4 regions of the Morganella morganii genome follow, and region 1 is predicted to be linked to each of the others. Evidence: predicted binding sites of a transcription regulator. Region 1 holds the regulator's gene; each other region holds the start of a gene.
The links. Region 1 encodes Fur, which represses iron uptake genes when iron is present. Its sites were predicted from a motif close to ATAATAATGAGAACNACTATCAA; they were not measured.

Region 1 (3,696 bases):
AGTGCCGCCGTCACGGCGGCATCATTCACTGACGGAAACTCAGTATCAGACTGTCATCGTCACTCTCCTGCCACCAGGCCACAACAGAACGCACCTGATGTCTGACATCCTGCCCCGGCAGATCAAAACAGATATCCAGCAGGCAGCAGCCGGATAAAATCAGACACAAATACTGAAGCGGACGGATAAACACCGTCAGCATCTGCTTTACTTTGCAGCCGTAGTGATACTTTTTGTGCGACATCCGCGATAATTCCGCAGATTCTGAGATACGATCCATGTGCGCGTCCTCTGTTATTCCCTTGCTGAAAATACATACTACGTAATGCCTGCCCGCAAAAACACTCCGTTATCCTGAGCTGAATACTCTTTTTTTTCTAATATATTCATAACGATAATTGCAATATTTAATTCATTGACGAAACCCATCACCCGTCCTGCAGGGCTGCCGCACAGGCGGGCAGACGGTGCGATGTTAATCAATCTGCACGAAATCCGCGGTAACAGGCCGCGAAGCGGTGGCGGTAAGCGGGATGGCGGTGTATCATTGCGCGTTTATCATTGTAATCCGCCTTTTCGTAGTAAAATTATGGCCAAAGAACAAACGGATCGTACCACGCTGGATTTGTTCGCTGACGAACGCCGGCCCGGACGACCGAAAACAAACCCGCTCTCCCGTGATGAGCAGTTGCGGATTAACAAACGCAATCAGCTGCGGCGTGACAAAGTTAACGGATTACGCCGCGTTGAGCTCAAACTGAATGCGGATATTGTCGATGCCCTGAACCAGCTGGCATACGAAGAAAACGTGAACCGGGGCGAACTTATCGAGCAAATTCTGCTTGATTACCTTCAGCGTTCTGATTTATGCACCAAATTGTGAGACGACACACCACACAAATTTGACAGACTTCAAATACTGTTTTCGTCAGAATGGTATTTATGAAGATGAAATAGTTATAATTTCTGCTTGTTGTCGCTGCGGCGTCCTTTTGCAGGCACAGAGATTTTCGGTTGAGAGGCTTATTTATGGCAATCGCAGGTATATTTTTTGGTAGTGACACCGGTAACACAGAAAATATCGCTAAAATGATTCAGAAATTACTCGGCGATGATGTTGCTGAAGTCCGGGATGTTGCCAAGTGCAGCAAAGAGGACATCGAAGGGTTTGATTTCTTACTGCTGGGTATCCCGACCTGGTATTACGGCGAAGCACAGTGTGACTGGGATGATTTTTTCCCGACACTGGAAGAAATTGATTTTAACGGTAAAATTGTGGCTATCTTCGGTTGTGGTGACCAGGAGGATTACGCAGAGTATTTCTGTGACGCCATGGGCACCATCCGTGACATCATTGAACCGCGCGGCGCGACCATTGTGGGCCACTGGCCGACAGAAGGCTACCACTTTGAAGAGTCAAAAGGCCTGGCGGACGACAGTCACTTTATCGGCCTGGCTATTGATGAAGATCGCCAGCCGGAGCTGACTAACGAACGCGTGGCAAAATGGGTTGAGCAGATCCGCGAAGAAATGAGTCTTGACGAGATTCTGGCAATTTAAGGTTTTCCCTTAAATTGCGAATGATAATTCTGCTTATTTATGTAATGATATTATTTATCCGGTCCGGCATCGGTCAGGCGAATCGCACCTGACACCTTTTGATAGCCGGACATTGTGTTCAGCCGTTGAGCGTTTTCCCGAATGTGCGCTCACCAGCGACAATATAGGACTAAATCCGCATGACCGATAACAATAAAGCATTGAAAAATGCAGGACTGAAAGTCACACTTCCCCGCCTGAAGATTCTGGAAGTGTTGCAGGATCCGGAGTGCCATCACGTCAGTGCGGAAGATCTCTACAAAAAACTGATCGATATCGGTGAAGAGATTGGACTCGCAACTGTCTACCGCGTTCTGAACCAGTTTGATGACGCCGGTATTGTCACCCGTCATAACTTTGAGGGCGGCAAATCCGTTTTCGAACTGACCCAGCAACACCACCACGATCACCTGATCTGCCTGGATTGCGGTAAAGTGATTGAGTTCAGTGATGAATCCATTGAATCACGTCAGAAAAATATCGCGGAACGCCACGGTATTAAACTCACCAACCACAGCCTGTACCTGTACGGCCACTGTGCGGATGGTGACTGCCGTTCTGATGAAGGTATCCACGACGAGAAAAAATAATTCTCGCCGTTAACCATTTTGTATGAAAGGCGCGTATCGCGCCTTTTTTGTTGCCGTTTTTCAGAACACATGCACACAAAAAAAGCCGTTCCTGCGAACGGCTTTTTTATATTAATAACACTGTGTTATCTGTTATTTACTCTCAATTTTCGCCCAGGTATCACGCAGGCCGACAGTCCGGTTAAAGACTAATTTATCCGCTGAGGATAATTTGGCATCAGCACAGAAATACCCCTCACGCTCAAACTGATACGGCTTGCTGCTGTCAGCGGCAACCAGTGACGGCTCCACAAAACCCTGACGGATCACCAGAGAATCCGGGTTAAGCGTCGACAGGAAATCATCTTCTGCGCCCGGGTTCGGTACACTGAACAGACGGTCATACAGACGGATTTCCGCCGGTACCGCGTGCTTCACGCTGACCCAGTGGATAACGCCCTTCACTTTACGTCCGTCAGCCGGATCTTTATTCAGGGTTTCCGGATCATAGGTGCAGTAGATAGTGGTGATATTGCCTTCGCTGTCTTTTTCCGCACGCTCTGCTTTAATCACAAACGCATTACGCAGGCGCACTTCTTTATTCAGCACCAGACGCTTGTACTGTTTGTTCGCTTCTTCACGGAAGTCTGCGCGATCAATCCAGATTTCACGGCTGAACGGCACTTCGCGGCTGCCCATCTCCGGTTTGTTCGGATGATTCGGCATGGTGACCATCACATCACCTTCCGGCATGTTTTCAATCACGACTTTCACCGGATCAATAACAGCCATGGCGCGTGGTGCGCTTTCGTTCAGGTCATCACGGATACAGGATTCCAGTGCCGCCATTTCGACGTTGTTGTCCTGTTTGGTGACACCGATACGGCGGCAGAACTCGCGGATAGAGGCAGCGGTATAACCACGGCGGCGCAGACCGGAAATGGTCAGCATGCGCGGGTCATCCCAGCCTTCAACAAATTTCTCTGTTACCAGCTGATTCAGTTTCCGCTTGGACATCACAGTGTATTCAAGATTCAGGCGGGAGAACTCATACTGACGCGGATGGCAGTCAATAGTGATGTTATCCAGCACCCAGTCATACAGGCGGCGGTTGTCCTGGAATTCCAGTGTACAGAGTGAATGGGTGATCCCTTCCAGCGCATCAGAAATACAGTGGGTGAAATCGTACATCGGGTAGATGCACCATTTGTCACCGGACTGATGGTGAGTCGCAAACTTAATACGGTAAATGACCGGATCACGCATCACCATAAAGGAGGATGCCATATCGATTTTGGCACGCAGACACGCTTTACCTTCCTCAAAGCCGCCGTCACGCATTTTTTCAAACAGCGCGAGGTTCTCTTCCGGAGTACGGTCGCGGTACGGGCTGTTCCGGCCCGGCTCTTTTAAGGTGCCGCGGTATTCACGGATCTCTTCCGGACTTAATTCGCAGACATACGCCAGGCCTTTGTTGATCAGCTCAACGGCGTAGTTGTACAGCGTGTCGAAATAGTCGGAGGAGTAG
Region 2 (3,696 bases), 1.1 Mb from region 1:
TCCAGCGCCTCTTCACCACGATACTCGCGCACTGCATTAACTGCGGTTTGCAGGAAAAATTGGTTACTTACCCCGGGAATTTCCACCGGGTACTGAAAGGCGAGGAAAATGCCTTCACCGGCACGATCTTCCGGTGCCAGCTCCAGCAGGTCTTTACCTTTAAAAGTGACCGACCCGCTGTCAATTTCATACTCTTCCCGGCCGGCCAGTGTGGCAGACAGGGTACTTTTACCAGAACCATTCGGCCCCATAATGGCGTGGATTTCCCCCGGTTTCACGTCCAGTGATAACCCTTTGAGGATTTCGTTACCTTCCACGCTGACATGCAAATCTTTTACACTTAACATAATGTACTACTCCGTCCCGCCGGTTATCCCGCAGGCGCTGATTCTGATGGATTAACCGACACTGTGTTCCAGGCTTATCGCCAGCAGTTTCTGTGCTTCCACGGCAAATTCCAGCGGCAGCTCAGAGAACACATCTTTACAAAAACCGTTTACAATCATTGAGATGGCGTCATCTTCGCTGATACCGCGCTGTAAGCAGTAAAACAGCTGGTCTTCACCGATACGCGAGGTGGTAGCCTCATGCTCCAGTTGCGCACTGTTATTCATCACTTCCACATACGGGAAAGTGTGTGCGCCGCACTCTGTGCCGATAAGCATTGAGTCACACTGAGTAAAGTTACGGGCGTTTTCCGCCCCCGGCAGCACCTTCACCAGTCCCCGGTAGCTGTTCTGGCTTCTCCCGGCGGAAATCCCTTTCGAGATAATTGTGGATTTGGTATTGCGGCCGATGTGGATCATCTTGGTACCGGTATCCGCCTGCTGTGTGCCGTTGGTCAGGGCAACAGAGAAGAATTCACCGACAGAGTTATCCCCTTTGAGGATCACACTCGGGTATTTCCAGGTGATAGCAGAGCCGGTTTCAGACTGTGTCCATGATATTTTGGAATTTTCACCCTCACACAGTGCCCGCTTGGTGACAAAGTTGAGGATGCCGCCTTCACTGTCACCGCCGGAGAACCAGTTCTGAACAGTGGAATACTTCACTTCCGCATCTTTATGGATGATCACTTCCACAACCGCCGCATGCAGCTGATAAGTGTCACGCACCGGTGCGGAGCAGCCTTCGATATAGCTGACATAACTGCCTTCATCCGCAATCAGAATGGTGCGTTCAAACTGGCCTGTTTTGGCTGCATTAATGCGGAAATAGGTGGATAATTCCATCGGGCAGCGCACCCCTTTCGGGACATAAACAAAGGTGCCGTCAGAGGCAACCGCCGAGTTAAGTGCGGCGAAAAAGTTATCGTGATTGGATACCACGGTACCGAGGTATTTCTGCACCAGTTCCGGATAGTCGTGAATCGCTTCCCCGAACGAGCAGAAAATCACACCGTGTTTTTTCAGCTCATCACGGTAAGTGGTTGAGACAGATACGGAGTCAAAAATCGCATCCACCGCCACCGCCTGCCCTTCGCGAACCGGCACGCCGAGTTTTTCAAAGGCTTCTTCCACTTCACTGGTCAGGAAACTGCCCGCCGGGCTTTGCACTGCCCCCGGCTGTGAGCCGCAGGTATCATCACACGAGCCGCATGACGGCGCGGAGTAATAGCTGTAATCCTGATAATCCAGCTGCGGATACTTCGCCTTCAGCCAGTGCGGCTCTTCCATCCCCAGCCAGTGCTGAAAAGCCTCCAGCCGGAAATTGAGCATCCACTCCGGTTCATTTCGTTTGGCGGAAATGGCGCGGATCACATTTTCGTTGATCCCTTTCGCCAGTTCATCCGTGGCGACGTTAGTGAAGAAGCCCTCTTTATAGCGTCCGTCATTCAGCCAGGTCTGGACGTCTTCACCAATCTCTGCATTGCTCTGAGACATAATATGGCTTCGCTCTTAAACCCCGAAGCTTTCACCACACCCGCAGGCATGCTGAGCTTTCGGATTATTAAATTTAAATATCTGATTCAGCCCTTCACGGACAAAATCCACTTCCGTGCCGTCAATAAACGGCATGGCTTTGCGCGGGACATACAGCCGGGCGCCGTCGCGCTCAAACAACATATCCTCTGCATCCGCCTGATTAATCATTTCAAAAACATAACCAAACCCGGCACAACCGGATTGTTTGACACTCAGGCAAAGCCCGATACTGTCCGGGGTGTTTTTCATCAGTGTCACAATCTGCTTTGCAGCGGCCGCTGTCAGTGTGATACCTGTCCAGTCATTATCATTCAGTGAAAAAGTTTCCACCGGGTTGGTGCTGTGCGTTGTCATTATTGACCTCATAAAATTCGACGGGAGCTCTCCGTAAACATCATGTTAATGATAATATTTCTCACTTCAACCACTTGCTTTGAAAGGATATTCCGATTGCTGCTTAAATAATAGACAAACATGCCGGGCGGGCGTTATCATTTTTGAGCGGAAAATGAATTAATCTTTTGTTTATAAAAGAGATTATTTATCAATGATAAATACTTATTACCGTACCAGCCAGTACAGTATCAATGGCACAAAAGGATCATTATAAATACGACTTTTGAAGAGAAGTGCCGGTACACGGAAATTCCGGGCGGAATTCACCTAATACCGGCTGATATGTTGCTCAGATGTTAGTTTTTTGACCCGCGCAGAATCGCGGTGGTCAGACGGGAAATACAGCATAACCGCTGCTGCTCATCAAAAATCTCAATAGACCAGACCTGCTGGTTGCGTCCGAGGTGTATCGCCTTGCAATAACCGGTAACAACACCACTGCGCACCGCACGCACATGGTTGGCGTTAATCTCAACACCGACCACGGTTTCATCCCCTTCACTGCACAGATAACCGGCCACAGAGCCGAGGCTTTCCGCCAGTACCACCGATGCCCCGCCGTGCAGCAGGCCGTGCGGCTGTTTGGTCCGGTCATCGACCGGCATCGTCGCGATTAACTGCTCCGACTCCACTGCCGTAAAGACAATGCCCAGGTGGCTGAGCATATTCCCTTCCGAGATGCGATTCAGTTCTGCCGGTGTTGCAGGTCGTTTCCATATCATTAATAAGCTCTCCGCGTCATGTTTTATCCCGCTGTCAGGATACCAGTGTCAGCAGCGCCTGCAACGGGTGCAGCATCACTTTGCCTTCCATCCGTTTTACCTGACTGCGGCAGGAATATCCGGTGGTCAGACAGCGCTCTGATGGCAGTGACTGGTACGGCTGCGCCCAGGAAAGCTGATAAATCCCTTTCGAGCGCGCCAGGTTCGGCATCTCATGACCGTAGGTCCCCGCCATACCGCAGCAGCCGGTACTGACAGACTGCAGTGAGGCACCAAAACGGCGGAAGAGATTCTGCCAGATTTTCACACTGTCCGGCAGTGCAGTGGCCTCGGTACAATGGCTGAACAGATACCAGGGGGGAGTATCCTCACTGATATCTTTCACCGGTAATAAATCCGCATATTCTGTCAGAAATTCATGGACTAACATCACGCGAAACTGCTGTTTCTCCGGTGGCAGAACAGTTTTGTATTCATCGCGGTAACAGAGCACCAGCGCCGGATCGACACCCGCCATCGGACAGCCGAGCCGTGCCACCCGGTTGAGGAAATCCGCCGTTTTGTTTGCCGTACGGGCAAAGCGGGCGAGAAAACCTTTAATATGCTGCGCTTTTCCGTTCGGGCTGAACGGCAGCAGCACCGGCTGAAAACCA
Region 3 (3,696 bases), 1.8 Mb from region 1:
CTGTACACCGTGGCGCGCAGGTTGCTTTTTGCGTCATCGGCGGTTTTATCTGTGGTGACCGGTGATTCGCCGTATACCGGATGGTACATATTGAATTGTTTTGACGGCTTGCCGCGGAAGGACCAGGCTTTGTAGGTTTCGTTCTTTTCGTAATCAGCCCCGAGCGTGATGTCATGCCGCATACCGGCGAGTTCCGGTGTACCGCTGATATCCCAGCCGATATAGGTGGTTTGATGATTAAAGCCACGGTTGGCATCAGCACGGCGGGTAACAATTCCGGTCTCCGGGTTGATAGCCGTCGCGCGGACCTCATTACTGTCGTAGCGGCGCTGCATCCACGCATACTTAATTCCGGTTTCCCAGATGCCGTCAAATTCCTGCCGGTATTCTGCGGTCAGACGTTTATTTTTCCCGTATGCGTGATTAGCGTTGTCATCTATCCGTTCATTATAAGGAATACGGATCGGGCTGCCGCCGATAAAAGCGGTTCCGCGATCGTAAGGCACATCGAATTTATTTTCGGTATAAGCCACATTGAACGAGGCGCTGTCACCGAGCCAGCTCAGGGAAGGCGCCAGCAACGTGTGCTGATCTTCCCCGAAATTGCGCCAGTAATCTTCATGGCGGCGTTCTGCTATCAGCCGGACTGCCACGCCATTGCCGAGAGGGCCGGTCACATCAATCGTACCGGTACCGCCGCCGTTGCTGTTTGTCCGTCCGCTGATGCGTCCCTGCCACTGATACTGTGGTTTTTTGGAGATCAGGTTTATCACGCCGCCCGGATTCAGAATACCGTAAAGCAGGGAAGAAGAGCCTTTCAGAACATCAACACGTTCAGTAGTGGCATCCATCGCCAGCCCCTGGTTGCTGCGTACCCCGTCGATAAACACAGAGCCGTCCGTATTGGAGCCGAAGCCGCGTTTGACAAACCCGTCCTCAATGCCGCCCAGCGTGTTGCCCTGAGTTACACCGCTGACAAACTTCACTGCGTCATCCACTGAAGTGACATTAAAGTCACGGATCAACTGCGGCGTGACAATACTGATGGATTGCGGCGTTTCATTACGCGGGGTCAGTGTTTTCAGAGTGGAATAGACATTATCCCCGCTGTAACTCCCTTCGCGGTCTTGCGGGGCGGCAGTGACAACCAGAGTATCATCGGCGGCAACCGCATGAAAAACAGGAATAAAGATAAAGGGGAATGTCAGCACAAACCGAGAACAGCAATGCGGTCTGCGTAAATGCGCAGCAGATTTCATGTGTGAGTCTCAATATCAGAAGAATAAACAGCCAAAATAAAAACGGAATGATATTGATAATGATTACTATGCGCAATAATTTTTGTGATAATCATCCGTGAAGGGCGAGGCGGAAATAAAAATGCCGCAGCGGAAGAAGCCGCTGCGGCATGATTAACTTGCGTTATTGAATTGTGTTGTACGGATGATATTCAGACTGCCAGCAGCATAAAGCCCCGCCACAGTAATAACAGCTGCTGTTCAAAACCCAGAATGACCGGAAATCCGCCCGGAGCTCCGCTCATACCAAACAAAGATGTCAAAGAATAGGCAGCCATGATCAGTTTCCTTCAGGAAATAAAGAGAGAAACATCATGCAATAAAGGTGTGAAGAAAGGAACCCCTGAGGAAGCTGCGCCCGCAGATTGCCTGAAACGGACGCAGAACCGGCTTAAAGCGGATTAACGGTGTAACTCACCGGCAGCTTCAGGCTGATAGATAATTTCTGATACTTTTACGCGCGTTGCTTCACCGTTCGGCAGTTCCCATGAGATCTCATCACCGACAGAAAGCCCGAGTAACGCAGCTCCCAGTGGTGCCATCACAGACAGCTGTTCAGCACTGTCTTTCAGTGAAGCCGGGTACACCAGGGTACGGATACTCTCTTTCCCGCTCGATAAATCTTCAAAGCGGATGCGGCTGTTCATCGTCACGACCGTGGCTGGCATTTCTGCCGGCGGCAGGATTTCCGCGCGATCCAACTCTTCATTCAGGGCTTCGGCAACCGGACTGTCAGCATAAGCCGGCTGTTCCAGCAGCATATCCAGACGCTCCGCGTCCAGTTCATTAATAATTATATTGGGCTTTTTCATACCACACTCCAAATCATTTCCAATACAAAAGAACACCCCCCACACCAGAAGGAGGGGGGTGCTCATTTGATAATTAATCTGATAGTAGGCTGTTCTCCCCCGAAAGGAAAGAGATCAGGATCACGAACCGCCGGGCTGCGTGAACGAAACAGCGTATCAGTTTTCTTTAAGTAAAATATTTCGGTTAGTATAACTAATCTTCATCAAAACCTGAATCAAAAAGGGAAATAATTGCCTCAATGGCAGAATTTTCATCAGGTCCTGTTGCTTCCACTTCAATAAAACTGCCCTGTTCGGAATCCAGCATCAGCATGGCGAGCACACTGTCTGCCCGGGCTTCTTCATTTTGCTTATTACGGAATACCACCGTTGACCGGAAGGTCTGGATCAGTTCAAACAGTTTCATGGCCGGCCGGGCATGCAGCCCCAGCCGGTTTTTGATTTCAACCTGACAACGGATAGTCATGGATTATTTCCGCTTTTCCAGTGTCCGGTGGCGCGACTGCACGTTTTTCCCGCGTGAGCGGAAGTAATCCGCCAGTTGCTCCGCCACATAGACAGAACGGTGTTTCCCGCCGGTACAGCCGATAGCGACGGTCAGGTAGCTGCGGTTGTTGGTTTCCAGCATCGGCAGCCACAGTTCCAGATAACTGCGGGTCTGGTAAATAAAGTTATGTACTTCCGTATGGCGGTCGAGGAACGCCGCCACCGGTTTATCCAGACCGGTCATCGGACGCAGTTTCGGATCCCAGTGCGGGTTCGGCAGGAAGCGGACATCAAACACATAATCCGCATCAATCGGAATGCCGTGTTTAAACCCGAACGATTCGAATACCATGGTCAGCTCGCGTTCGCGTTTGCCGAGCAGACGGGTTCTCAGCATTTCTGCCAGTTCATGCACTGACATTTCAGAGGTATCGATAATCAGATCCGCACGGGAGCGCAGCGGCTCCAGCAGATCGCTTTCCTCATCAATAGCGCTTTCCAGCGAGAGATTTTTACTGGAAAGGGGATGCAGACGGCGGGTATCACTGTAACGGCGGATCAGCGTATTGCGATCCGCATCCAGGAACAGCAGCTGGGGTGAGAAACTGTCCGGTAATCTGGTCAGGGCTTCCTCAAACACCTCCGGAGACTCCGGCATATTGCGGACGTCAATACTTACTGCGGCAGAGGTATCGCGTGTTGCCAGGGTAGCGGCAAGCTCCGGCAGAAGAGTGACCGGCAGGTTATCAACGCAGTAGAAACCCATATCTTCCAGCGCCCGCAGGGCAACAGATTTACCCGAACCAGAGCGGCCGCTGACAATCATCAGCACCATGAGGGGACTCCCTATCGTTTCTCTTTCAATGGCAATACGCCATTATCCGTTGTCGTCAGCCGGTTATCATCACTCAGTGATGATACTGTACAGCTCTTCATCGCTTTGCGCCTGACGCAACCGGCGGCAGAGCGCTTTGTCAGCCAGTTTTTTGGCCACTAACGACAGTGTGTGTAAATGCGTCTGACACTGATCAGACGGAACAAATAACGCAAACAGAATGTCCACATTCTGATTATCAATCGCATCAAACGCGATAGGTTGC
Region 4 (3,696 bases), 700 kb from region 1:
CCACGTTGACCACGGTAAAACTACCCTGACTGCTGCAATCACCACCGTTCTGGCAAAAACCTACGGCGGTAACGCTCGTGCATTCGACCAGATCGATAACGCGCCTGAAGAAAAAGCACGTGGTATCACCATCTCTACTTCTCACGTAGAGTACGATACTCCGACTCGCCACTACGCGCACGTTGACTGCCCGGGGCACGCCGACTACGTTAAAAACATGATCACCGGTGCTGCACAGATGGACGGCGCTATCCTGGTTGTTGCTGCAACTGATGGCCCTATGCCACAGACCCGTGAGCACATCCTGTTAGGTCGTCAGGTTGGCGTTCCTTACATCATCGTATTCCTGAACAAATGTGACATGGTTGATGATGAAGAGCTGCTGGAACTGGTTGAAATGGAAGTTCGTGAACTTCTGTCTCAGTACGATTTCCCTGGCGACGACACGCCAATCGTTCGCGGTTCAGCGCTGAAAGCACTGGAAGGCGAGCCAGAGTGGGAAGCTAAGATCGTTGAACTGGCAGGTTTCCTGGATTCTTACATCCCGGAGCCAGAGCGTGCAATTGACAAGCCGTTCCTGCTGCCAATCGAAGACGTATTCTCAATCTCCGGCCGTGGTACCGTTGTTACCGGTCGTGTTGAGCGCGGTATCATCAAGGTTGGTGAGGAAGTTGAAATCGTGGGTATCAAAGATACTGCGAAAACCACCTGTACCGGTGTTGAAATGTTCCGCAAACTGCTGGACGAAGGCCGTGCAGGTGAGAACGTCGGTGTTCTGCTGCGTGGTACCAAGCGTGAAGAAATCGAACGTGGTCAGGTTCTGGCTAAACCAGGTTCAATCAAACCACACACCAAATTTGAATCAGAAGTTTATATTCTGAGCAAAGATGAAGGTGGTCGTCATACTCCATTCTTCAAAGGCTACCGTCCACAGTTCTACTTCCGTACCACAGACGTAACAGGTACTATCGAACTGCCGGAAGGCGTTGAAATGGTAATGCCGGGCGACAACATCAAAATGATCGTCACCCTGATCCACCCAATCGCAATGGACGATGGTCTGCGTTTCGCAATCCGTGAAGGCGGCCGTACCGTTGGCGCGGGTGTTGTAGCGAAAGTGATGGGTTAATTCCCCGCTGATTATTAAAAAGAGAGCTGCGGCTCTCTTTTTTTATGCCTGCTTTCCGGCAACTGCTGACAAAATTTACACAATAGCAATTGTAATAATACTGATTATCATTTACTCTTTACCGCAGTCAGGAGGAATGATATGTACGTATGTTTATGTAATGCCATCAGCGATAAAGCCATCCGGAATGCCGTGCGCCAGAATAAGGTTCATTCCATCGGTGAACTGCGTAAAATTATCCCTGTCGGCACTGAATGCGGCAAATGTATCCGCCACGCCAAAGCCGTTATTGCAGAAGAGCATATGTCTGTCCCGGTTGACCGCGTCGCCTGAATCTTCTCTCTGAAACCCGCCGGAATTTTGAACTGTATCGCTATTTTGTCACCGTAATCACTCCGTGAATTATTTCCTGTGTCTATACTGAACAGACAGGAAACAAAGGAGGGTACATGAAAGGCGATAAAAAAATGATCTCGCATCTGAACAAATTGCTGGGAAATGAACTGGTTGCTATTAACCAGTATTTTCTGCATGCCCGCATGTTCAAAAACTGGGGTCTGATTAAACTCAACAACAAAGAGTATGAAGAATCCATTGATGAGATGAAACACGCTGATGAATACATTGAGCGTATCTTATTTCTGGAAGGGATCCCGAACCTTCAGGATCTCGGTAAACTTCATATCGGCGAAGATGTTGAGGAAATGCTGAAGTCTGACCTTCAGCTGGAACTGGATGGCGCCAAAGATTTACGTGAAGCCATTGCCTATGCCGATTCCAAACATGATTATGTCAGCCGTGATTTGATGATAAAAATACTGGCGGAAGAGGAGTCTCATATCGACTGGCTGGAAACCCAGCTGGATCTGATAGCCCGTGTGGGTCTGCAGAACTATCAGCAGGCACAGATGGCGGACGCAGACACAGAATAAAAAACAGAGAAATAATCACTAAAGTAAGCAATGTGCAGAACCGCCGGCAGGGAAACCCGCGGCGGTTTTTCTTTTTTGATTTTTTGTCATGGCGCCGGAGATAATTTGCACAAATCCCGGTTTGCGGCTTGCTTTCAGGGCTCATTCACGTATAATGCGCGGGCTTGCCAATTGTGCAAGCCTGGTTGATACCAGCATTGGACAGTATGTTTTTTAGCTGTTCATGAAAATATCCCCGATATGGGGATTACATCGAGAACGATTACACTCCCCCGTCAATCGAAATGGGTGCGAGGAGTAATTTTTTACGTTTATAAAATAGTTGGAGCTCTGGTCTCATGCAGAACCAAAGAATCCGTATCCGCCTTAAAGCTTTTGATCATCGTCTGATCGATCAATCAACTGCGGAAATCGTAGAGACTGCTAAGCGCACTGGTGCGCAAGTTCGTGGTCCTATCCCGCTGCCGACCCGTAAAGAGCGTTTTACCGTTCTGATCTCTCCGCACGTCAACAAAGATGCGCGCGATCAGTACGAAATTCGCACTCACAAACGTCTGGTTGACATCGTTGAGCCAACTGAAAAAACCGTTGATGCTCTGATGCGTCTGGATCTGGCTGCCGGCGTTGACGTGCAGATCAGCCTGGGTTAATCAGGTATCAATTGATTGAGAGGTTGAAACAATGATTGGTTTAGTCGGTAAAAAAGTGGGTATGACCCGCATCTTCACTGAAGAAGGTGTGTCAATCCCTGTTACTGTTATCGAAATCGAAAATAACCGCGTTACTCAGGTTAAATCTGACGAAACTGACGGTTATCGTGCTATTCAGGTTACCACCGGCAGCAAAAAAGCTAACCGCGTGAACAAACCTGAAGCAGGACATTTCGCAAAAGCTGGTGTTGAAGCTGGTCGCCTGTTACGTGAATTCCGCCTGTCAGAAGGTGAAGAGTTTACTGTTGGCCAGAACATCAGCGTTGAAATTTTCGCTGACGTTAAGAAAGTTGACGTTACTGGTACATCTAAAGGTAAGGGCTTCGCCGGTACTGTAAAGCGCTGGAATTTCCGTACTCAGGATGCTACTCATGGTAACTCCTTGTCTCACCGTGTTCCGGGTTCTATCGGTCAGAACCAGACTCCGGGTAAGGTATTTAAAGGCAAGAAAATGGCAGGTCAGCTGGGTAACGAACGTGTAACCGTTCAGAGCCTGGATGTCGTTCGCGTTGACGCTGAGCGTAACCTGCTGCTGGTAAAAGGTGCTGTCCCGGGTGCAACCGGTAGCAACCTGATTGTTAAACCAGCTGTCAAGGCTTAACGTCGAGGAGATAGGAATGGAATTGGTAATGAAAGACGCGCAAAGCGCGCTGACTGTTTCCGAAACTACCTTCGGGCGTGATTTCAATGAAGCGCTTGTCCATCAAGTAGTTGTTGCGTATGCAGCTGGTGCTCGTCAAGGTACACGTGCTCAGAAAACTCGTGCTGAAGTTACTGGGTCTGGTAAAAAACCATGGCGCCAAAAAGGTACTGGTCGTGCCCGCTCTGGTTCAATCAAGAGCCCAATCTGGCGCTCTGGTGGTATCACTTTCGCAGCGAAACCACAGGACCACAGTCAAAAAGTTAACAAAAAGATGTACCGCGG

Region 2: sufA (Fe-S cluster assembly scaffold SufA) is a predicted target of Fur. The motif match lies at 2,322-2,344, and genes of this name have one in related genera.
Region 3: JL661_RS03005 (TonB-dependent siderophore receptor) is a predicted target of Fur. The motif match lies at 1,307-1,329, and genes of this name have one in related genera.
Region 4: bfd (bacterioferritin-associated ferredoxin) is a predicted target of Fur. The motif match lies at 1,218-1,240, and genes of this name have one in related genera.

Annotation. Positions count from the first base shown of each region.
Region 1 is NZ_CP069157.1:2,713,022-2,716,717, forward strand. It holds gene JL661_RS13095 (hypothetical protein) at 26-280, opposite strand; gene ybfE (LexA regulated protein) at 590-883, shown strand; gene fldA (flavodoxin FldA) at 1,030-1,560, shown strand; gene fur (ferric iron uptake transcriptional regulator) at 1,740-2,189, shown strand; gene glnS (glutamine--tRNA ligase) at 2,322-3,696, opposite strand, start outside.
Region 2 is NZ_CP069157.1:1,632,207-1,635,902, reverse strand. It holds gene sufC (Fe-S cluster assembly ATPase SufC) at 1-347, opposite strand, end outside; gene sufB (Fe-S cluster assembly protein SufB) at 399-1,883, opposite strand; gene sufA (Fe-S cluster assembly scaffold SufA) at 1,899-2,279, opposite strand; gene JL661_RS07835 (hotdog fold thioesterase) at 2,618-3,043, opposite strand; gene ydiJ (D-2-hydroxyglutarate dehydrogenase YdiJ) at 3,078-3,696, opposite strand, start outside.
Region 3 is NZ_CP069157.1:651,643-655,338, forward strand. It holds gene JL661_RS03005 (TonB-dependent siderophore receptor) at 1-1,259, opposite strand, end outside; gene JL661_RS18525 (hypothetical protein) at 1,451-1,576, opposite strand; gene rnk (nucleoside diphosphate kinase regulator) at 1,700-2,110, opposite strand; gene npr (PTS phosphocarrier protein NPr) at 2,304-2,576, opposite strand; gene rapZ (RNase adapter RapZ) at 2,580-3,431, opposite strand; gene ptsN (PTS IIA-like nitrogen regulatory protein PtsN) at 3,501-3,696, opposite strand, start outside.
Region 4 is NZ_CP069157.1:3,412,138-3,415,833, reverse strand. It holds gene tuf (elongation factor Tu) at 1-1,129, shown strand, start outside; gene bfd (bacterioferritin-associated ferredoxin) at 1,271-1,462, shown strand; gene bfr (bacterioferritin) at 1,579-2,061, shown strand; gene rpsJ (30S ribosomal protein S10) at 2,400-2,711, shown strand; gene rplC (50S ribosomal protein L3) at 2,743-3,372, shown strand; gene rplD (50S ribosomal protein L4) at 3,389-3,696, shown strand, end outside.